One region of the Pseudomonas sp. TE12234 genome, then DNA from elsewhere that is predicted to be linked to it. Evidence: predicted binding sites of a transcription regulator. Region 1 holds the regulator's gene; each other region holds the start of a gene.
The links. The regulator sigma-54, encoded in region 1, starts transcription at its own class of promoters, with help from an activator protein. The targets are predictions, from matches to a motif close to ANTGGCATNNANNTTGCTNT.
Positions count from the first base shown of each region.

Region 2: glnK (P-II family nitrogen regulator) is a predicted target of sigma-54. The motif match lies at 2,640-2,659, and genes of this name have one in related genera.
Region 3: nirB (nitrite reductase large subunit NirB) is a predicted target of sigma-54. The motif match lies at 5,713-5,732, and genes of this name have one in related genera.

Region 1 covers NZ_JBSSEP010000006.1:97,278-104,661, reverse strand. Annotated here, with positions in the region: gene yjgA (ribosome biogenesis factor YjgA) at 1-204, opposite strand, end outside; gene pmbA (metalloprotease PmbA) at 313-1,659, shown strand; gene ACVWYU_RS11940 (HPr family phosphocarrier protein) at 1,749-2,024, opposite strand; gene rapZ (RNase adapter RapZ) at 2,040-2,897, opposite strand; gene ptsN (PTS IIA-like nitrogen regulatory protein PtsN) at 2,900-3,364, opposite strand; gene hpf (ribosome hibernation-promoting factor, HPF/YfiA family) at 3,377-3,685, opposite strand; gene ACVWYU_RS11920 (RNA polymerase factor sigma-54) at 3,760-5,253, opposite strand; gene lptB (LPS export ABC transporter ATP-binding protein) at 5,437-6,162, opposite strand; gene lptA (lipopolysaccharide transport periplasmic protein LptA) at 6,162-6,710, opposite strand; gene lptC (LPS export ABC transporter periplasmic protein LptC) at 6,697-7,269, opposite strand; gene ACVWYU_RS11900 (KdsC family phosphatase) at 7,277-7,384, opposite strand, start outside.
Region 2 covers NZ_JBSSEP010000001.1:356,718-364,101, forward strand. Annotated here, with positions in the region: gene ACVWYU_RS01665 (YifB family Mg chelatase-like AAA ATPase) at 1-870, opposite strand, end outside; gene ACVWYU_RS01670 (accessory factor UbiK family protein) at 2,187-2,447, opposite strand; gene glnK (P-II family nitrogen regulator) at 2,866-3,204, shown strand; gene ACVWYU_RS01680 (ammonium transporter) at 3,240-4,577, shown strand; partial or broken gene ACVWYU_RS01685 (secondary thiamine-phosphate synthase enzyme YjbQ) at 4,793-5,218, shown strand; gene sutA (transcriptional regulator SutA) at 5,320-5,643, shown strand; gene ACVWYU_RS01695 (HAD family hydrolase) at 5,745-6,452, opposite strand; gene xerC (tyrosine recombinase XerC) at 6,449-7,348, opposite strand; gene ACVWYU_RS01705 (DUF484 family protein) at 7,351-7,384, opposite strand, start outside.
Region 3 covers NZ_JBSSEP010000018.1:98,790-106,173, reverse strand. Annotated here, with positions in the region: gene ACVWYU_RS24100 (aldehyde dehydrogenase) at 1-211, opposite strand, end outside; gene ACVWYU_RS24095 (alpha/beta fold hydrolase) at 208-1,041, opposite strand; gene ACVWYU_RS24090 (amino acid synthesis family protein) at 1,086-1,676, opposite strand; gene ACVWYU_RS24085 (DUF72 domain-containing protein) at 1,910-2,641, shown strand; gene ACVWYU_RS24080 (hemerythrin domain-containing protein) at 2,695-3,168, opposite strand; gene ACVWYU_RS24075 (hypothetical protein) at 3,320-3,511, opposite strand; gene ACVWYU_RS24070 (DUF1801 domain-containing protein) at 3,669-4,076, shown strand; gene ACVWYU_RS24065 (copper chaperone PCu(A)C) at 4,148-4,639, opposite strand; gene ACVWYU_RS24060 (SCO family protein) at 4,639-5,244, opposite strand; gene nirB (nitrite reductase large subunit NirB) at 5,943-7,384, shown strand, end outside.

The sequences.
Region 1 (7,384 bases):
CCGTTTACGCGCGATGTTCGCAACGTGCTTGGGCGCATCGGCCAAGGCCCGGCGCAACGCGTCGGTCAAGGGCAGTTTTGCCAGCAAGTCAGGCTTGAGTGTTGTAAGGCGCTCGCCAAGGTCAACCAGAGCATGCAGCTCGCGTTTGACCTGGGATTTGCTTTTTTCTCCCGTATCGAGGGAGTCGTCGTAAGAATCAACCATGGTGGCCGTCCGCAAAGAAACGCCGCCATGATAACCAGTCGGGGGCCGCTTGTCCGGCCCGGTCGCTCGATGACCTATACCGAAAGCAGAATTTGAGTGGAGAACAGCATGAGTGCAGTTGAAAGCGTCGGCCCACAAGCGTTGCCGGCACTGCAAGAACAAGTCGAGCAAATCATCGCTGAAGCCAAGCGTCAGGGGGCCAGTGCCTGTGAAGTGGCGGTGTCCCTGGAGCAGGGCCTGTCGACCACGGTGCGCCAGCGCGAAGTTGAAACCGTCGAATTCAACCGTGATCAGGGTTTTGGCATCACCTTGTACGTTGGCCAGCGCAAGGGTTCGGCCAGCACCTCGGCCAGCGGTCCTGAGGCGATTCGTGAAACCGTGGCCGCCGCCTTGGCCATTGCCAAACACACCTCTGAAGACGAAGCGTCGGGCCTGGCGGATGCCGCTTTGATGGCTCGTGACATTCAGGATTTCGACCTGTTCCACCAATGGGATATCACGCCAGAGCAGGCAATCGAGCAGGCCCTGGCCTGTGAAGCGGCCGCGTTTGCTGCCGACAGCCGGATCAAGAATGCCGACGGCACTACGCTGAGCACCCACCAAGGTTGCCGTGTTTACGGTAACAGCCACGGGTTTGTTGGCGGTTACGCTTCGACCCGACACAGCCTGAGCTGTGTAATGATCGCCGAGGCCGATGGCCAGATGCAGCGCGATTACTGGTATGACGTGAACCGTCAGGGCAATTTGCTGGCTGATCCGGTGAGCATCGGACAGCGTGCCGCGCAACGTGCAGCGAGTCGTCTTGGGGCGCGTCCGGTGCCGACCTGCGAAGTGCCAGTGCTGTTTTCCGCTGAGTTGGCCGGTGGTTTGTTCGGTAGCTTCCTGTCGGCGATTTCCGGCGGCAGTCTTTATCGCAAATCATCGTTCCTCGAAGGCACCCTGGGGCAAAAGCTGTTTCCGGAATGGCTGACCATCGACGAGCGGCCACACTTGATGCGAGCCATGGGCAGCGCGGCGTTCGATGGTGATGGACTGGCGACCTACGCCAAGCCGTTCGTCGAAAAGGGCGAGCTGGTCTCTTACATCCTCGGTACTTACTCCGGTCGCAAACTCGGCATGCCGAGCACCGCGAATGCCGGCGGGGTGCACAATCTGTTCGTTACCCATGGCGACGAGGATCAGGCAGCCTTGTTGCGTCGTATGGGACGCGGCTTGCTGGTCACGGAGTTGATGGGCCAGGGCTTGAACATGGTGACTGGCGATTACTCCCGTGGCGCGGCGGGTTACTGGGTAGAGAACGGCGAAATCCAGTTTGCCGTCCAGGAAGTCACCATCGCCGGCAACATGCGCGACATGTTCAAGCAGATCGTTGCCGTGGGTAATGACCTGGAACTGCGCAGCAACATTCGTACGGGTTCTGTGCTGATCGAGCGAATGACGGTGGCGGGCAGCTAAACCCGTTCGTCACAAAAAAGGCGCGCCACCTGATCTGGTGGTGCGCCTTTTTTATTGGGCTACAGAGCAGCTTTAGCCTGGATTGGCGTCTACTCGCCTTCGTCGAAATAGCGGTTGATCAAGTCTTTCAACGCATCCAGTGCCCTTTGCGCGTCTTCGCCTTCGGTGTTGATATAGATTTTGGTTCCCTTGCCCGCAGCGAGCATCATCATGGCCATGATGCTTTTGCCGTCGACCGTGGATTCCGGAGTGCGTCCTACTCTGATCGTGCAATCCTTGAACTCACCGGCGACCCCGACGAATTTTGCAGAAGCACGGGCATGCAAGCCGAGTTTGTTGATGATTTCGATTTCCAGAGCAGGCATCGCGGTGTGAATCCTTTAGCTGAGGTCGCGGTGGCGAACCTGGACGTTCTTCAGGGATTGTTGCAGCGTCTTGCCCAGGCGTTCGGTCAGGTAGACAGATCGGTGGTGCCCGCCGGTGCAGCCAATGGCAATAGTGACATAGGCGCGGTTGCTGGCGGCAAAGCGGGGCAACCATTTGAGCAGATATGTAGAAATATCCTGGAACATTTCTTCCACATCCGGCTGGGCAGCAAGGTACTCGGCAACGGGTTGATCAAGCCCGGACAGCGCCCGAAGCTCGGGTTTCCAGTAGGGATTGGGCAGGCAGCGCACGTCGAACACCAGATCGGCGTCCACCGGCATGCCACGCTTGAAGCCAAAGGATTCCACCAGAAACGCCGTACCGGGTTCCGGCTGGTTCAGCAGGCGCAGCTTGATCGTATCGCGCAACTGATACAGGTTAAGGTTGGTGGTATTGACCTTGAGGTCGGCGAGGTCGGCAATGGGGCCGAGCAAGCTGGTTTCATCGTTGATCGCCTCGGCCAGCGAGCGATTGGCACTGCTCAGTGGATGACGGCGACGGGTTTCGGAAAAGCGTTTAAGCAGGGTTTCTTCATCAGCGTCCAGGTACAGCACATCGCACTGGATATGCCGGCTGCGGACTTCTTCCAGCAGCTCGGGAAACCGCGACAGGTGGCTCGGCAGGTTGCGTGCATCGATGGAGACAGCAACGAGTGGCTGTACCAGCTCGGTGTGAATCAACGAGCGTTCGGCAAGTTCCGGCAGCAACCCGGCAGGCAGGTTGTCGATGCAGTAGTAGCCGTTGTCCTCAAGCACATCGAGGGCGGTACTTTTACCCGAGCCGGAACGGCCGCTGACGATGATCAAACGCATGATTACTGACCGTTTTGCTCGTTCAGGACAACCTGATACAAGGCTTCATTGCTCGGGGCACTGCGCAGTTTTTCGCGCACTTCCTTGCGGTCGAGCATGCTGGCGATCTGGCGCAAAAGCTCCAGGTGCGCATCGGTAGCAGCTTCCGGGACCAACAGAACGAACAACAGGTCAACCGGTGCGCCATCGATGGCGTCGAAATCTATGGGGGCGTCAAGGTGCATCAAAGCGCTGATGGGCGAGGTACAACCCTTCAGGCGACAGTGGGGAATGGCGATACCGTTGCCAAAACCGGTCGAGCCGAGTTTTTCGCGGGCAATCAAAGCCTCGAAGACATCTTGCATCTCCAGATCCGGCACTTCCCGGGCGATCAGGTTGGCAATTTGCTCGAGGGCTTTCTTTTTACTGCCGCCCGGCACGTTCACCAGGGAACGGCCGGGGGTCAGGATGCTTTCAAGTCGGATCATGGGTTGGGAGTGTTAACGACCCGTAGCGCCCTGAAGGAGGCTCTGGGTCTTTTCCTTATGCTTTTTGAGTTGTTTGTCCAGCTTGTCGGTCAGTGCGTCGATCGCCGCGTACATGTCGGTATGTTCCGCGTTGGCGACCACTTCATTGCCGGGAATATGCAGCGTGGCTTCGATTTTCTGCTTCAACTTTTCGACGGTCATCGTGACCTGAACGTTGGTGATCTTGTCGAAATGCCTCTCTAATCGTTCGAGTTTTTCGCCGATGTAGGTGCGAAGAGGTTCGGTCACTTCCAGTTGGTGTCCACTGATGTTGACTTGCATACAGCTTCTCCTTCGTTGCCAGTGCATAAAGCGGTAGATCAGATGATCTACCACTGGAACGCTGTGGCGTGGCTCTACATCAACCGCTTGCGTTCGCTCGAAGGCGCGATCCCCAGGGATTCGCGGTACTTGGCGACGGTGCGGCGAGCCACCTGAATGCCTTGTGCCTCCAGTAAACCAGCGATCTTGCTGTCACTCAACGGCTTTTTCTGATTTTCCGCAGCAACCAGTTTTTTGATGATCGCGCGGATCGCCGTGGACGAGCATTCGCCACCTTCGGAGGTGCTGACATGGCTGGAGAAAAAGTATTTCAGTTCATATATGCCCCGAGGGGTATGCATGAATTTCTGTGTGGTCACGCGTGAAATCGTCGATTCGTGCATGCCGACCGCCTCGGCGATGTCATGCAGAACCAGCGGCTTCATGGCTTCGTCGCCGTACTCCAGGAAGCCGCGTTGATGCTCGACGATCTGGGTGGCTACTTTCATCAGGGTTTCGTTGCGGCTTTGCAGGCTTTTGATGAACCAGCGGGCTTCCTGCAACTGATTGCGCATGAAGGTGTTGTCGGCGCTGGTGTCGGCGCGACGCACGAAACCGGCGTACTGGGCGTTGACCCGAAGACGTGGAACCGACTCCTGATTGAGCTCCACCAGCCAGCGTTCGTTGTCCTTGCGCACGATCACGTCGGGAACGACGTATTCGGCTTCAGTGGACTCGATCTGCGAGCCTGGGCGTGGGTTAAGGCTCTGAACCAGTTCGATCACCTGGCGCAGTTCGTCTTCCTTGAGCTTCATGCGGCGCATCAGTTGACTGTAATCGCGGCTGCCGAGCAGGTCGATGAAATCGGTGACCAGGCGCTTGGCTTCGTTCAGCCAAGGGGTTTTGGCCGGCAACTGACGTAATTGCAGCAGCAGGCATTCGCCCAGGTTGCGGGCACCAATACCGGCGGGTTCGAATTGCTGGATGCGGTGCAGAACAGCTTCGATTTCGTCCAGTTCGATGTCCAGTTCCGGATCGAAGGCTTCGAGGATTTCCTCGAGCGTCTCGTCCAGATAGCCCTGATTGTTGATGCAATCAATCAGGGTCACGGCGATCAGGCGATCGGTGTCGGACATTGGCGCCAGGTTCAATTGCCACAACAGGTGGCTTTGCAGGCTTTCGCCGGCCGATGTGCGGGTGGTGAAATCCCACTCGTCGTCATCGTTGCTCGGCAGGCTGCTGGCACTGGTCTGGTAGACGTCTTCCCAGGCGGTGTCGACGGGCAGTTCATTGGGAATGCGCTCGTTCCAGTCGCCTTCCTCGAGGTTATCAACCGTCGGTGCGCTTTCCTGGTAGGAGGGTTCCTGAATGTCGGGGTTGGGCTTCTGTTCGACGTTGTCGGCCAGGGGGTCGGTGTTATCGAAGTCGTCGCCGTCTTCCTGGCGTTCGAGCATCGGATTGGACTCCAGGGCCTCCTGGATTTCCTGTTGCAGGTCCAGGGTCGACAATTGGAGCAGGCGGATGGCCTGTTGCAGCTGCGGTGTCATCGTCAGCTGCTGGCCCATTCTCAAGACTAGCGATGGTTTCATGGCAGGGGCTTAACACCTTATTCGCCGGCGCACATGCGCCATCCACTACAGGGCGCCGGAGCGCCAAACATAAGCAAATTATATGCCCGAAACTGAAGTGTTTGCCTAGAGCGCTGTAACAATAAAAAAATGTTGATTTTTTATCGAGACAAGCGCCCGTCGACTAGCCAGACACCTCAGTGCTTACAGGCGGAACTCATGGCCCAGATACACTTCCTTGACCAGGTCGTTGGCCAGGATGGTTTCAGCGTCGCCCTCGGCGATCAGTTGGCCATCGTTGACGATGTAGGCGGTTTCGCAGATGTCCAGGGTTTCGCGGACATTGTGGTCGGTGATCAGCACGCCAATGCCCTTGGCCTTGAGGTGATGAATGATCTGCTTGATGTCGCCCACCGAAATCGGATCCACGCCGGCGAAGGGTTCGTCGAGCAGGATGAATTTCGGGTTGGTCGCCAGGGCACGGGCGATCTCCACACGGCGGCGTTCGCCACCGGACAGGCTCATGCCGAGGCTGTCACGGATGTGGCTGATGTGGAACTCCTGGAGCAGGCTTTCCAGTTCCTTGCGACGACCGGCCTTGTCGAGTTCCTTGCGGGTCTCGAGGATGGCCATGATGTTGTCGGCGACCGACAGTTTGCGGAAGATCGACGCTTCTTGCGGCAGATAGCCGATACCGGCCTTCGCGCGGCCGTGCATGGGCTGGTGGCTGACGTCCAGATCGTCGATCAGTACGCGACCCTGATCGGCCTGTACCAGGCCTACGATCATGTAGAAGCAGGTGGTCTTGCCGGCGCCGTTAGGGCCCAGCAGGCCGACGATCTGACCGCTGTCGATGGACAGGCTGACATCACGCACGACCTGGCGGCTCTTGTAGCTCTTGGCCAGATGCTGAGCTTTCAGAGTTGCCATTACTGGGCCTTTTGCTCGTCGGTTTTCTTCTTCGGCTGGATCACCATGTCGATGCGCGGACGCGCTTCGGTGACCTTGTTGCCTGTTGCACGGCCAGCGCTCGCAAGCTTCTTGACGGTGTCGTAGACGATTTTCTCGCCCTGGGTGGTGTTGTTGTCCTTGTCGATGACTTTGGCGCGATCGATCAGCACCACGCGGTTTTGCGAGGCGTGGTACTGGATGGTCACACCCCAGCCCTGGACGGGCTTGGTGTCGCCTTGGGTTTGCAGCTGTTCGAAGTAGGCGAGGTTGCCCACCGAAGTCACGACATCGATGTCGCCAGTCGGGGTGCGGGTGATGGTTACGGTGTTGCCCTTAACGATCATCGAGCCCTGGGTGATGATCACATCGCCTTTATAGGTGGCAACGCCATTCTTGTCGTCCAGTTGGGCGTCGTCGGCTTGAATGCGGATAGGCTGCTCTTGATCGTTCGGCAGAGCCCAGGCGCTCACGCTTCCCAGTGCTGCGCCCAGACTGAGCAAAATAGGGAGGGTTTTAACGAGCCTCATACTGTCCTCTTACGTTCGAAAGCAGGTGTATCCTGCTTTCTTTCAAATACGCTTTCATTCCGGTACCAGTCGATACGCCGCCAGCGCCGTCGATTCTAACGGGTTGCTCGGTCTGCGCATATTGCTGCTGCGGGAACACCGTCATGCGGGTGGTGGTGATCAGCGTTCTGCGGTTTTTTTCGTCGAAACGCGTGATGCGTACCGAATCGATCAGTTCAACCTGCGTGCCGTCCGGGTTGACTTCACCCTTTTCGCTCTGGACGTGCCACGGGAACTCGGTGCCGCGGAACATGTTCAGGTCAGGGTTGGTCAGCAACGTCACGTCGGTTGCTTTCAGGTGCTCGACTTTGTCAGACGTCATTTCGTATTGAAGCCTGCCATCGGGCAGGAACTGCACGCTGTGGGCGTTGGTAGCGTAATAGTCGATTTGGCTTTCGTCGACGGGTGCCACTTGCTTGTCGAGGAAGCGTTCCGGGCTGATGTTCCAGTAGCCGACCGCGGCAAAAATCGCGGCGATGCAGCCAAACACCAGGATGTTGCGAATTTTTTTCAACGACATGTTTGGCTCACAGGTACGCGGCGTTTGCCGCATCGAGGCGGCCCTGGGCGCGCAGGATCAATTCGCAGAATTCTCGGGCGGCACCTTCGCCGCCGCGGGCCTGGGTCACGCCATG
Region 2 (7,384 bases), on a different contig from region 1:
GATTTCACCGGGCTGTGGTTTCGAGCCGCCACCGACCAGCGCCGGGCCAGAAGCCGAGTGGTGCGGTTGTCTGAAGGGGCGCTGCGGCCAATGGCTCAACGGGACGCAACTGGTGACGGACTGAATGGCGGCCACTTCCAGTGCTTCGCACTCTGCCAGTGGGGGCAGCAGCCCTGGCAGGCGACTCGCCAGAAGCGTCTTGCCCGTTCCGGGAGGTCCGCTGAAGAGGAGGTTATGCGCACCCGCCGCTGCAATCAGCAACGCCCGTTTGGCTGCTTGCTGACCCTGCACTTCGTTCAGGTCGGGGTAGGGTTTGCTGGCGTGGATCAATCCATCGGACACATAGGGCTCAACCGGCGTGTGCCCGTTGAAATGCGCCACGGCCTGCAGCAGATGATCCACCGCAATCACCTTCAACCCCGACGCCAGGCACGCTTCTTCGGCATTCGCACGCGGCACCATCAACGAGCGTCCGGCCTTGCGCGCGGCCAACGCCGCCGGCAACACGCCCCGCACCGCACGCACTGCGCCTGACAGGGCCAGCTCGCCCAGACACTCCACATCATCGAGCGTCAATGTCGGCACCTGCACACTGGCCGAAAGAATCCCCAAGGCAATTGCCAGATCGAACCGTCCGCCATCCTTGGGCAAATCCGCCGGGGCCAGATTCAAGGTGATCCGTCGCGCCGGAAACTGCAGCCCCGAATTGATGATCGCGCTACGTACTCGATCTTTGCTCTCCTTCACCGCCGCTTCGGGCAGGCCGACCATGGTCAGCGACGGCAAGCCATTGGCCAGATGAACTTCGACGGTGACGGCGGGGGCATCCACGCCAATCTGGGCGCGGCTGTGGACGATGGAGAGGGACATGGTCGTTCCTTGAGTTGTACGGGGGCCGCTTCCTGCGGGTTTTTGCAAGGGTAGACGGCAGTGCTGTTTCCGCGGTGCATGGCAGGCAAGGAATTTTCGCAAGATGTTGCGCGGCTTCACGGGCAGCGCATTGATTCTGTGGCGAGGGGGAGCGCTCCCCCGCCGCAAACGATTGCAGTCTTTAATCTCTTTGAAGGGCGATTAAAGTGCGATGCGCCAGTGTTAGTGGAAAGTGATCAGTTATTGCATTACTGCGTGTGGATAGATATGGGTGGCCAACTAAGTTGGCTCAGGATCGCTCGCTCGGTTGAGGCGGCTTAGAGGAAGACTGTTCGTCGTCAGGCAGATTGCTATCACTATTTAGAATTTTTAGTATAAAGCTTTCTATGTCGACCTTCTCTTTGCCTTCTGCGACATGCGTCAAATAGTTAAAGTCTAAAGCTATCAATTCATTAAGTCTGGATTCGTAGTCGCTCGGGTACTCTGCTTGTTCTATTCGAGGTAAGCCTTTGTAATGGTCAAGGACGCTTTGGAAGAATTTGGTCAGTTTTCCTGTGGTGTTGTATTCATGCTCTGCCTCGGCAACGACTCTTTGCCTCCATGCGAATTCTTGTTTGTCTGACTCTTCCAGCGCTGCCCGTCTTTCATTAACGGTAAATGTGCCGCTGTCATCGTTATTGATCCAGTCAGGGCTAGACTGCTTTTCACTACAGGATTGCTTGTTGAGTTAATCATCACTGCAACTCCTTTGTTTTTATAAGTCAGATAGGATCTGCCGAAAAAATTACCTGTTGGCAAGGGGAAGGTCTTTCAAGGCCCGCGACGTTATTTACTTCATCGTGATTTCTACTGACCAAGCAAAGGTGGATAGGTTGGTTCTGGTTGCTCTTATGGTGCAGGTAGCACCGCCGCTGGGAGTGGCTGTGTTATTCCACTTTGGGATTTTGCTTCCGTCTGGGCCGGGGGGCGTCACAAATATAGACAGATATACACAGCTTTTTGCGGTGTTACTCCTTGTGATGTTAGGAATATTCCATTGGTATCAATAACTAATATTCACTGCGGGCTAGATTTTTTTCGTGCTGATGCAGTGCTCGCGTTCAAATGACTCATTTGAGAGGAGAGCTTAGAAAGGGGGGATTTGCGGCGCAATCAGACGGCGGATGAGAGTTTCGTAGGATGTTGCCGGGACTCTTGCGGGCTTGAAGACCGCAGTCTCGGCAATTCCTACAGATAAATCTGACAGTCGTTACGACCTTGTCGCGAGCAGGCTCGCGTACACGGTGGAATGGGGCTAACCATTAGGGATTGGGGCGTTATTCTGCAGGCGGATTGAGCCTCGCTTCCATCTCCGCGACCTTCGTTTCAAGTGCTTCCAACCGTGCTCGCGTCCGCGCCAGCACGACCATCTGGCTATCAAACTCTTCCCGGCTCACCAGATCCAGCTTGCTGAAGCCACTCTGCAGCAGGGCCTTGAATTGGCTTTCGATTTCGCTTTTCGGCAATGGGGTGTCGCCGCTGAAGAGACGGGAGGCGGTGCCAGTCAGGGCGTCGAGGAAGTCTTTGGGCGCGAGCATGGGAAAGGTCCTGATAACAATGGCAGGCAGTGTATCACGCAGTGTCTATAGTCATTTCGCGGGCGGTCGATGCACGCTTTTCGCGCATGGGGACGGACGGCATCGCACCGTTGTTGTGCGTAACGCATGGAGTGTTGTTGCGAAGTTGCTGGCATCTACTGGTAAAGGCTTGAAAACAGTAGGTTTTGTGGAGATGGCAAGCTTTCTGCTTAGTCCATGGTGACCCATGCACTGATGCAGTCGCTGTGACGAATGCAGTGCGCCAAGCGAAACGCGGGGAGTGTTTCGTGAGGAGCGGGTAGCTGGCGTCGGACGGGCAGGTAAGGCCGACGATGCGTTACAAAGCCAGGCACTGCGCTTAGACTTGAGACGGGTTTGTTTTCCTGGGGCAAGTCCACCAATTCGGGAGAGAGTTTTCATGAAGCTAGTCACTGCCATCATCAAGCCGTTCAAGTTGGACGACGTGCGCGAATCGTTGTCCGAAATCGGCGTGCAGGGCATTACCGTCACCGAAGTCAAAGGCTTCGGTCGGCAGAAGGGGCACACCGAGCTGTATCGCGGCGCGGAATACGTGGTCGATTTCCTGCCAAAGGTGAAGATTGATGTCGCCATTGACGACAAGGATCTCGACCGGGTTATCGAGGCGATAACCAAGGCCGCCAACACCGGCAAGATCGGTGACGGCAAGATCTTCGTGGTCAATCTGGAACAGGCGATTCGCATTCGTACCGGCGAAACCGATACCGACGCAATCTAAGCCGCCACAAACCCAACGCCCCAGGAGAAAACAATATGACTCTGCGTAAATTCGCAGGGCTAGGAGCCCTGTTGTCCATCGTAATGCCCGGCCTGGCCATGGCGGCAGATCCGGTGGCGACTCCAGTCCTCAACTCCGGCGATACCGCCTGGATGTTGACCTCGACTGCCCTCGTGCTGTTCATGACCATTCCCGGTCTCGCGCTGTTCTACGGCGGCATGGTTCGTTCGAAAAACATTCTTTCCGTGATGATGCAGTGCTTCGCCATTACGGGGCTGGTTACCATCCTGTGGTTCATTTATGGCTACAGCATGGCGTTTGACACGACGGGCATGGAAGCAGGGGTGGTCAACTACAATTCCTTTGTCGGCAGCCTTGCCAAGGCCTTCCTCGCCGGCATCACACCGGCCAGCATTACCGGCCCTGCGGCGCTGTTCCCTGAAGCGGTATTTGTTACCTATCAGATGACTTTCGCCATCATTACTCCAGCGCTGATCGTCGGTGCGTTCGCTGAGCGGATGAAGTTCTCTGCAATGCTGGTCTTCATGGGCGTGTGGTTCACTCTGGTATATGCGCCGATTGCGCACATGGTCTGGAGCGGTCCGGGTTCTCTGTTGGGCGACTGGGGCGTACTGGATTTCGCCGGTGGCACCGTGGTGCACATCAACGCCGGTATTGCAGGTCTTGTAGCCTGCCTGGTGCTGGGCAAGCGAAAAGGCTTCCCTACGACTCCAATGGCTCCGCATAACCTTGGTTACACCCTGGTAGGCGCGGCCATGCTGTGGGTCGGCTGGTTTGGTTTCAACGCCGGTTCCGCAGCTGCGGCCAACGGTACTGCCGGCATGGCGATGCTGGTGACCCAGATCGCAACCGCCGCCGCCGCGCTGGGCTGGATGTTCGCCGAGTGGATCACCCACGGCAAACCTAGCGCACTGGGTATCGCATCGGGTGTGGTTGCCGGCCTGGTCGCCATTACCCCGGCCGCCGGTACTGTAGGCCCAATGGGCTCACTGATAATCGGCCTGGCCGCGGGCGTGGTGTGCTTCTTCTGTGCCACCACCCTGAAACGCAAGCTCGGCTATGACGACTCCCTGGACGCCTTCGGCGTGCACGGTATCGGCGGTATCCTCGGCGCGATCCTGACCGGTGTATTCGCTGCACCGTCCCTGGGTGGCTTCGGCACCGTCACCGACATTGCCGCTCAAGTCTGGATTCAGTGCAAAGGCGTGGGCTTCACGGTGATCTACACCGCGATCGTCACCTTCATCATTCTCAAGGTGCTGGACGCCATCATGGGGCTGCGTATCACCGAAGAAGAAGAAGCCGTCGGTATCGACCTGGCGCTTCACAACGAACGCGGCTACAACTTGTAAGCACGCGCATGAGAAAACTTGCCCGGCTTGCCGGGCATTTTTTTGTCCGGAATTTGTCATCGGGGGCTGCGCTGAAAGGTTTTTTCTTACAGCTTTTGCGACGTTTAGGACGCGGGTTTTTGTGCCGCTGATGGCTTACAGGAATGAAGGAATATTAGGGCCTTTGTTTTTTCCCAGAGCGCGCTAGAATGCGCCCCGAACGTGCGGAGAACTGTATGTGGCAGCAGACTCTGATTACCCTGCGGGCGAGGCCCCGGGGCTTTCATCTGGTAACGGACGAGTTACTCGCCGGCTTGCCTGAACTCAGGGCGTGTCGGGTTGGTCTGCTGCATTTGTGGCTACAGCATACCTCGGCGTCGTTGACCATCAACGAGAACGCCGATCCGGCGGTACGTCGCGACTTCGAACGATTTTTCAATCGTCTGATCCCACAAGGAACAGACGGCTATGAGCATAACGACGAAGGCCTGGACGACCTCCCGGCGCACTTCAAGGCCAGCGTGCTTGGCTGTCAGCTCAGTTTGCCGGTTTCGGCGGGCCGACTGGCGCTAGGGACCTGGTAAGGCGTTTATCTGGGCGAGCACCGTGATCATGGCGGTGCCCGTAAAGTCCTCGCCACCTTGCACGGTGAAGGGGCATAACCGCTGGTCAGCAGCGGCTGTTGATTTTTTTCCGGCAGCCTTCGACAGAGGGCAAAGCTGGGCTATAACTAATCTGCTTTTCGCAAGTCATGAGGTAGAACATGAGCGACGATGATCTGGAAAACGACGACCTCGAAGTAGGCGACGACGACGAAACCGAAGAAGGTCTGGAAGCAGCGGCGGAAGACGTCGCTGAAGATGACGGCGGTGATGCGCCGGTTCCGACCGCCAAAGGCAAAGCCAAGGCAGCGGTATCAATCGATGAGCTGCCGAGTGTCGAAGCCAAGAACAAGGAGCGCGACGCCCTGGCCAAGGCCATGGAAGAGTTCCTGGCTCGTGGCGGCAAGGTGCAGGAAGTGGAGGCCAACGTGGTCGCCGATCCGCCCAAGAAGCCTGATAACAAGTACGGCAGCCGGCCTATCTAAGCCTGTTTCCTTGCTTGCTGAAAAAGCCCGCCGTCGCTGCGGGCTTTTTCATGCCTGAAACAAAAATATGAAAACTGTGGTGATCTCTCTGAGCGAGCTTGTCAGTTCGAGGCCTTGTTCCAACTCGCCAACAACGCCGGCAACTCGGTCAGGCTACGGATCTCGGCGTCCGGCAATCGCTCGGCTTCCCAGTCCTTGCCGGCCGGGTTGAACCAGATCGCCCGCAGTCCCGCTTGCTGGGCGCCGGCAATGTCGTCGCCTGGGTGGTCACCGATGTGCACCGCTGTCTCGGCCGTGGCACCGCCACGCTGCAGCGCCTCATGGAACAATCGAGAATCAGGTTTGGCGATGCCGATGTCTTCGGCGCATAACGCAAACTTGAAGTAGTCCGCGAGCCCCAGGCGTCGTACGTCGGCATTGCCGTTGGTCACCACGCCGAGGGTGTAATGGTTGGCCAGCACTTCCAGGGTCGGTTGTACTTCAGGGAAGATTTCCAGCTGATGCCGGGCATGCAGAAACACTTCGAAGCTCTGATCGGCCAGGTCGGACGCTTCTGTATGGGCGTAACCGGCTTCTTCCAGCGCCTGGAACAGCACCCGGCGGCGCAGGGCGCTGATGCGGTGCTTGAGGTTCGGCTCGATGCTCAGGATGCGTTCGCGAATGGCCCACAAGTGCTCCACCGGCACCGCGCCCAGATTCGGTGCGTGTTCAGCCAGCCATTCACGCAGGATGGCTTCGGCGCTGACGATCACCGGAGCGGTGTCCCACAGAGTGTCGTCGAGGTCGAAGGTGATCAGTTGGAGAGTCATGAATCATCGCCTTTAATGCGTTTGGCCCGTGGATGAGCACTGTCATAGACCGTGGCCAGGTGCTGGAAGTCCAGGTGGGTATAAATCTGCGTGGTCTTGATGTCCGAATGGCCGAGCAGCTCCTGCACCGCCCGCAGGTCCTGGGAGGACTCCAGCAAGTGGCTGGCAAAGGAGTGGCGCAACATGTGCGGGTGCAGGTTTTGCCCGAGCTCACGTTCGCCAGCGGCTTTTACCCGTAGCTGAATCGCCCGTGGGCCGAGCCGCCGGCCTTGCTGGCTGACAAATACCGCGTCGTCCGCCGGATTGGCCAATGCCCGCAATGGCAACCAGAGTTCCAAGGCTTCGCGCGCCATTTTGCCCACCGGCAGCAGACGGGTTTTGCTGCCCTTGCCGAGCACCTGGACCATGCCATCCGCCAAATCAAGCTGATCAAGATTCAGTCCGGTCAGCTCCGACAGGCGCAGCCCGGAAGAGTAGAACAGCTCAAGTATCGCCTGATCGCGACGTGCCAGAAAATCATCCTCCACACCGCCTTCAAGCAGTTGCAGCGCGCGGTCAGTGTCGAGGGTTTTCGGCAGGCGGCGTTCGCCCTTGGGTGGCGTCAGGCCGTTGGCCGGATCGTGGTCGCACAGGCCTTCACGGTTCAGGTAGTGATAGAGCCCTCGCACCGCCGACAACAACCGCGCCAGGCTGCGGGAGGACTGGCCTTGTGCATGCAGGCGAGCGATCAGGCTGCGCAGGCGCTGGATGTCCAGCGCTGCCCAACTGCCGATGTTCTGTTTGACGCACCAGCCCAGCACCTTGTCGAGGTCGCGACGATAGGCCGAAAGGGTGTGTGGGGACACCTGCCGCTCACTGCGCAGGTGTTCGCAGTAAGCGTCCAGTTGCCGTTCCATGTTCAGCGTACCGAGCGCAGGGAGTTGTTGACCCGT
Region 3 (7,384 bases), on a different contig from region 1:
TGCCGCGCGCGGTGGCGGTCAGGCCACGCCAGGCCGGGCTGTCGAAAGCCGTCTGCGCAGCCTGCACGGCGCGCTCGACATCGGCTTCGTCGGCATCGGGCAGTTCGGCCCAGGGTTCGGCCAGGGCCGGGTTCAGGCTTTCGAAGGTCTTGCCGGACAGGGCATCGACCCATTCACCGCCGATGCACATCTGGAAGCGTGCGAGTGTCATGCAACGATCCCCTTTATATGGTTTTGTCGGGAGTGCGCTTTATCGAGAAATTCCAGCAACAGCTGGTTGACCAGGCGCGGCGATTCTACGGGCATCATATGCCGCTGTTCGGCGAGGACGGCAACGGTCGCGCCGGGAATGCGTTCGGCCAGTTGCCGGGCCATCTCCGGGGTCGAGCCGGGGTCCAGTTCGCCGGTGGCGATCAGGGTCGGCACCTGGATGCCGGGCAGATCATCGGCGCGGTACATGTCCTGGGTCGCGAACAATTCATAGGTGGTCAGGTAACCCTGGGGGTCGTTGCCTGCCAGTGTCTGGCGAATCGCGGCGATCTGCGCCGGATTGGCCGCCTGGTATTCGCGGCTGAACCAGCGCGACAACGCCGCTTCGGCGTTGGCGTCCGGTCCATGCTCGGCGGCCTGGCTGGTGCGGGCGATCACACCGGCGCGCTGTTCGGCGCTGCGGTTGAACACACTGTTAAGCACCACCAGGCTTTGCAAGCGTTGCGGGTAATGCAGGGCGAAGGCCCGCGCCACCAGCCCGCCCATGGAGAAACCGATCACCGCCGCCTTGGGCAGTTGCAGGTGATCGAGCAGCTCCAGCAACTGGTCGGCATAGCCGAGCAGGGGCGTGCCGCTTTCCGGGCGCGGGCTGGCGCCATGACCGAGCATGTCGTAGGCGATAACCCGGTACTGGGAGGCCAGGCCAACGATCTGGCCGCCCCACATTTCTTTATTCAGGCCCACGCCGTGGATCAAGACCACGGGCTGGCCTTGGCCGGTCGCCAGGTAACTGGTTCCAGCCGGGGTGGTTTCAGCGGTGAGCCGAATCATGGAGCGCTCCTGCATACCTTCTTGTTGTCGTTATGCCGGCCGTCTTACTGGGCTTTCTCGGCCGCCAGTTCTTCAAGATCGATGTAGCGGTTGCCGATGCGTGGGTGCAGGCGGCCGCCATCGGCGCAACCCAGGACCACGACTATTTCGTCGGCACGCGGTGCGTCTTCGATCTGCATTTCCAGGGTGATGTAGTGCGAACGCAGGCCTTCATCGTCCTTGTGCATCATCGGGATCTGGATCGAGGTGCCCGGGCCGCCGCGCTTGTTGGTGAAGCTCAGGTAGCTCTTGGCTTTTACGGCTTCGCGGTAATGGTTGCCGAAGCGCAGGGTGTGGATCACGGCCGAGGCGTGCTCGATTTCGCCGTCGGCGCCGACCACGGCCGCCTTGCCGTAGGCTTCGATCTTCTCGGCACCGCCGATCAGGCCCACCAGGCGTTCAACCATCATGGCGCCGAGGTGGGAGCAGTTGGCGCGGATCTGTGGTTTCAGGTCTTCGACAAAGCCGTTGCCCACCCAAGGGTTTTTCATCACCACGGCCAGCCCGACCATGGTCACAGGCGTATCGCTGGCCTTGCCGCCTTCGATAAAGGTTTCTTCGATGTAGCTGACGATCTTGCGGATTTCGAAACTCATGAGCGGCTCCATTTCAGAGTGAAAAAGTGTCTGTGCGTCTGATGGTATACCATAATACCGTTAGTGCAAGACCCTGAATCGAGTTTCTGGTCGGAAGGTGCGCAAACCCGCGAGCCATTGATCGGATGGCGGTGTTGAATAGTTGAAAAAGGGAACTGCCGAGCGCCGGACATGCCTTTACCGTAGGGATCCAGCCAATCGGGCTCGACAAGGCATACAGGCAAGGTGCGCAATTGAACGCTCAGCGGTTTTACGTGGGCTGCGCCGGCTGGAGTCTGGGCCGCGAGCATCTTTTGGCGTTTCCCACCCAGGGCACGCACTTGCAACGCTATGCAGCGATTCTGGGCAGCGTTGAAATCAACAGCTCGTTTTATCGCCCCCATCGTCGGCAAACCTATGCTCGCTGGGCAGATTCGGTGCCCGCCGACTTTCGCTTTTGCGTGAAGATGCCGAAGCTGATTTCCCACGTCTGGCGTTTGCAACACTGCGAGCAGGAGCTCGATGATTTTTTGGGCCAATGCTTGGGGTTGGGGGACCGTCTGGGTTGCCTGTTGCTGCAACTGCCGCCGTCACTGGCGTTTGCAGAACCGCTTGCCGAGGCATTTTTTGTCGCTTTGAGGCAGCGGTTTTTCGGGGAGGTGGTATTGGAACCGCGTCATGAATCCTGGACCGATGCCGAGCCACTGCTGGTGCGCCATCGCATTGCCCAGGCGGTGGTGGATCCGTCGCGTATCAGCACCGATTCAACGCCGCGAGGGTGGCAGGGGTTCAAGTACTGGCGGTTGCATGGTTCGCCACGTATTTACTACAGCGCCTATGAGCAACATTGGCTGGAAAACCTCGCTCACAGGTTTAAGGCCACCGCCGAGGGGCAAGCCACCTGGTGCATGTTTGACAATACCGCCAGCGGCGCTGCGCTGGGCAATGCCTTGACGCTGGCGGCGTCTTTACACGGCGAAGCCTGAGCGCGGCGTCGAATGAGCCCGCGCTCAGGCTTCAAGGTCGTGCCGGTCAGGAATCAGGCCGCCATGCCGTCGCCCAGTGACTTCTTGTAAGAAGCCTTCATTGCCTCCATTTGTGCCCCCAGTTCGTCCAGTTGCGCTTTGCCCAACAGCTTTTTGGCCTGAGGAAACATCTCCGTTTCTTCTTCTTCGATGTGATGCTCAAGCAACTCCTTGACCACCTTGGCGCGCCCGGAAAATTCCACACTGGCCGGGTCGGTGGCCTTCAGGTCAGGCAGCACCAGGGAGTCGACCGTGCGGTGCTCTTCCTTGGCCTCGTAGTACATTTTTTCCTGTTCTTTACCGCCGGCTTTTTTGTAGGCCGGGTAGAGAATTTCTTCTTCAAGCCTGGTGTGGAGGGTGATCTCCATTTCCAGTTTGCCAATCAATTCGGCGCGTTTTTTTACCGCGCGCTCGGTTGAGTCGTTCAACTGGGTCAGGATGGCTTTTACTCGTTCATGGTCGGCTTTCAGGATGTCGATGGCGTTCATGGTTCAGCCTCTGCTGTCACGGGAAGTCAGGACCGGTCGTTGCCGGCAATCTCTGTGGTTGCCCCAGGACAGGAGCATCAGCTGTGCCAATCTGGTCGCGCCGCAACTGCCTCTGATATCAATGACTTGGCGGGGGCAGTGGCGCAAAGCCTCATGCAGCTTGCCCGAGCGCTGTCGTGCCGGCATTGCAAATCGCGGACAGGGGCACAGGCGCGAAGGTGTTGGCGCAGCACTCGGCATTGCCACCGGTCCATGGCCCGGGAAAACCGATGGGCGGATTGGCTTCGTCCCGACGCTTGGTGTCATCCGACTCGGCAGGGTTGAACAGGTCATCGTCGTTCATGGTGCTTTCCTCCAGTGTCTGCACACTGGAGGAGGTGCAATGGCAGGAGTTCGGTTTTTTTCCAAACGTGGGCACGCCGCTCGCAAGGCGTGGCGCATTGCGTGGACGACTCGATCTACTAATCTCTGCGTTCGGCCACAAGAGGACGGTCATCATCATGCAAAAGGGTAAAACCGCTGCACCACCAAAAGAGGGCGGCACTGCCTCCGAGCAGATAGACACGAAGATCAAGGAACTGGACGACTGGCGAGGCAAGACGCTTGCGCGGGTCCGGGCGCTGGTCAAGGAGGCCGACCCTGACGTGGTCGAGGAATTGAAATGGAGAGGGGTTCCGGTGTGGTCCCATGCCGGGATTATCTGCACCGGTGAAACCTACAAGAACGCGGTGAAGATGACCTTCGCCAAGGGGGCATCACTGGACGACCCTTCTGGGCTGTTCAATGCCAGCCTTGATGGCAATACCCGGCGTGCCATTGATATTCATGAAGGCGACGAGATCAATGAAACCGCGCTGAAGGCGCTCATACGAGCGGCTGTGGCGCTTAATACGTCGAAAGGGGCGTGAGTGGAAGCGGGGTTGGCTGAGTGACCCCTGCCGGTCAATAAGCCGCCTCGCGGGACGAGGCGGCCAGCACATCAATGCATCTTGCTGTGGTCCATCATGCTGCCGTGATCCATGGTGCCCAGCGCCTTGGCTTCAGCTTCGACGTTGATCGTCTCTTTCTCGCCCTTGGCGTTTTCCACGATCAGGGTCAGGGGCACTTTGCTGCCTTCCTTCACCTGGGCCGTCAGGTCCATCAACATGACGTGGTAGCCGCTGGGGTCGAGGCTCACCGGCTTGCCGGCCGGCAATGCGACGGATTCGACCTGACCCATCTTCATCACGTCGTCTTTCATGCTCATCTGGTGAATCTGCACGGTCTTGGCGACGGGCGACTGCACGCTCAGCAGTTGGCTGTCAGTGTCCGCCTGCAGGGTCATGAAGGCCCCGGTCGAAGGCTGGCCGGCCACGGTCGCGCGGACCCAGGCGTCGCTGACCTGGGTTTGCGCCGATACCTGCCAGGCCATGCCGATCAGGGACAGGCCCAGGGCCAGTTGTTTAACACGCTTTGCGCAGAACGAAGTCATCAGCAGACCTCCATGACGGTGAGCAGGTCTTCTGCGCACTCTTTTGCGGTAAGGGACGCGGACAGCCCCAGGCGCAAGTTGCCCCTGGAATCGAAGACGTAGCTGGTCGCGGTGTGGGAGAGGGTGTAGGTGTCGCCGCTCGGGACCTTTTCATAGAACACGCCGAACTCCTTGGCGGTGGCGGCGGTTTCTTCCAGGGTGCCGTACAACGCCTCGAAACTCGGGTCGAAGGCCTTGACGTATTTGTCGAGCATTTGCGGGGTATCGCGCTCGGGGTCGAGGGTGATGAAGATCACTTGCAGGCGTTCGCCGTCGCGGCCCATCAGCTTCTTGGCCTGGGCGGCGCGGGCCAGGGTCGTCGGGCAGACCGCGGGGCATTGGGTGAAGCCGAAGAAGATCATCGGCATCAGGCCACGGTAGCTGCCGAGCATCCGGGTCTCGCCCTGGGCGTCCTTGAGCTTGAAATTGCGCCCCATGATCTTGTCGCTCAGATCCTTGCCGTACTTGAACGACAGCTTGCTGCTGTCATCGCAGCCGGCGAGCAGGCCAAGGCTCAGCAGGCCCATGCCTTGCAGGACCGTGCGACGGGTATACAACGTACTCATGGAAAAAAGCTTCCTGTGTCACAACTGAAAAACCACAGTGCCTGACGCATCAGACGAAAAAAAGCGCGTGGATGTTAACAAACTGTTGCCCCATGACGCTTAATCGATCGCCCGCCGGTCATGCGCCAAATGGTCGCGGCTCAGCCGTACACAACCCGATAAATGGCGCTTTCGCCGCTGATCCGGTGCAGGAGCGAGCCGGCTCGCGATGGACCCGAGAGCGCCGCGGGGTGTCAGATGGACAGCGTTATCGTTAGCGCCCATCGCGAGCCAGCTCGCGCCTACAGACGCCTCCTCTGCACTTTTAGAGCGCGATGTCGGGCACCGTGCACCAGTGCGAAGCGGTTTCCTGAAGTCTCCCCGCCTGAGACATCCACCACCGACAAGCCTGCTTTTTCGCCAGAAACCTTGCTCGCAAGGGGGGGTGGCGCTCCTGTTTTCACCGCCATAAACAGGCGCCTTCACTCGACTGGCACAAAGGCTGCATTAGTCCCCTCAAGTCCCTCTGAACAAGAGGGCAGCCCTCTCGGTCAACGACGATCGACTGGCCGCACAGGTCGTGGGCTACATCGGTGGATCAGGCATAGCCGTCTGGTTTCAACACCGCAAAAGAACAGGCAAAGACGCCTGGAACCGTAAGGTTTCAGGCGTTTTTTTTTGCTTTTTTTTCCGTGATTGGCTTTGGGCAGGTGTCGTTTATGAATTCCAATGTAGCCACGTTGAACAAGCCGCAAACGCTGGTCGTGATCGGCAACGGCATGGTCGGACATCATTGTGTGGAGCAGTTGATCGAACGCGGCGCCCTTGACCGCTATCGCCTGCATGTCTTCAGCGAAGAGCCGATGCGCGCTTACGACCGTGTGCACCTTTCCGAATACTTCTCCGGCCGCGATGCGGAGTCGTTGGCGCTGAGCGATGCGTCGTTGTACCAGACGCCCGGCGTCACCTTGCACCTGGGCGTGCCGGTGCTGGAAATCGACCGCGCGCGGCGTCAGGTCATCACCGCGCAAGGGTGTGTCAGCTACGACAAACTGGTCCTGGCCACCGGTTCGTACCCCTTTGTGCCACCGATTGAAGGCGCCGCAGGCGATTCGCGGCTGGTCTATCGCACCCTCGAAGACCTCGATGCCATTCGAGCGGCGGCGGCCAATGCCCGGCGCGGCGTGGTGGTTGGCGGTGGCCTGCTCGGCCTGGAAGCGGCCAACGCGCTCAAGAGCCTGGGCCTTGAAGCCCATGTCGTGGAGTTCGCCCCGCGCCTGATGCCGGTGCAACTGGACGATCTGGGTGGCCTGGCGCTCAAGGCGCAAATCGAACGCCTGGGTGTCGGGGTGCATCTGTCCCGCGCCACGCAATCGATCAGCGCCGGCGAGGACTATCGCTATCGGATGAATTTTGCCAACGACGAATTCCTCGAAACCGACCTGGTAGTGTTCTCCGCCGGTATCCGTGCGCAAGACGCGCTGGCTCGCCAATGTGCGCTGGAGATCGGTCCGCGCGGTGGCGTGGTGATCGACGATACGTGCTTGAGCTGTGACCCGCACATCTATGCCATCGGCGAGTGCGCATCGTGGAATGGCAGCCTGTTCGGCCTGGTCGCGCCCGGCTACCAGATGGCACGCAGCGTCGCCGCGCGGCTGTGCGATGAGGTCGCCGAGCCGTTCCACGGGGCGGACATGTCGACCAAGCTCAAACTGCTGGGCGTCGACGTCGGCTCCATCGGCGATGCCCACGCCCATACGCCCGGTGCCCGCAGCTACCAATTCATCGACGAGACGAGCGCCAGCTACCGGCGCCTGGTGGTGGACGCCACCGGCAAGCGTGTACTTGGCGCGGTGCTGATCGGTGACAACAGCTACTACGACACCCTGCTGCAATACATGCAGAACGCGATTACCCTGCCGTCCGAACCGGCCGCGCTGATCCTGCCGTCGTCGGAAGGGGCCCCCACCCTCGGGCCGGGCGCCTTGCCGGAAGCGGCGACGGTCTGCTCCTGCCACAACGTGACCAAGGGCGCCATCTGCTCGGCCATCGACGGCGGCTGCACCGACCTCGGCCTGCTCAAGTCGCAGACCAAGGCCTGCACCGGTTGTGGCGGTTGTGCCGGTCTGCTCAAACAAGTCTTCGAGCATGAGTTGATCGC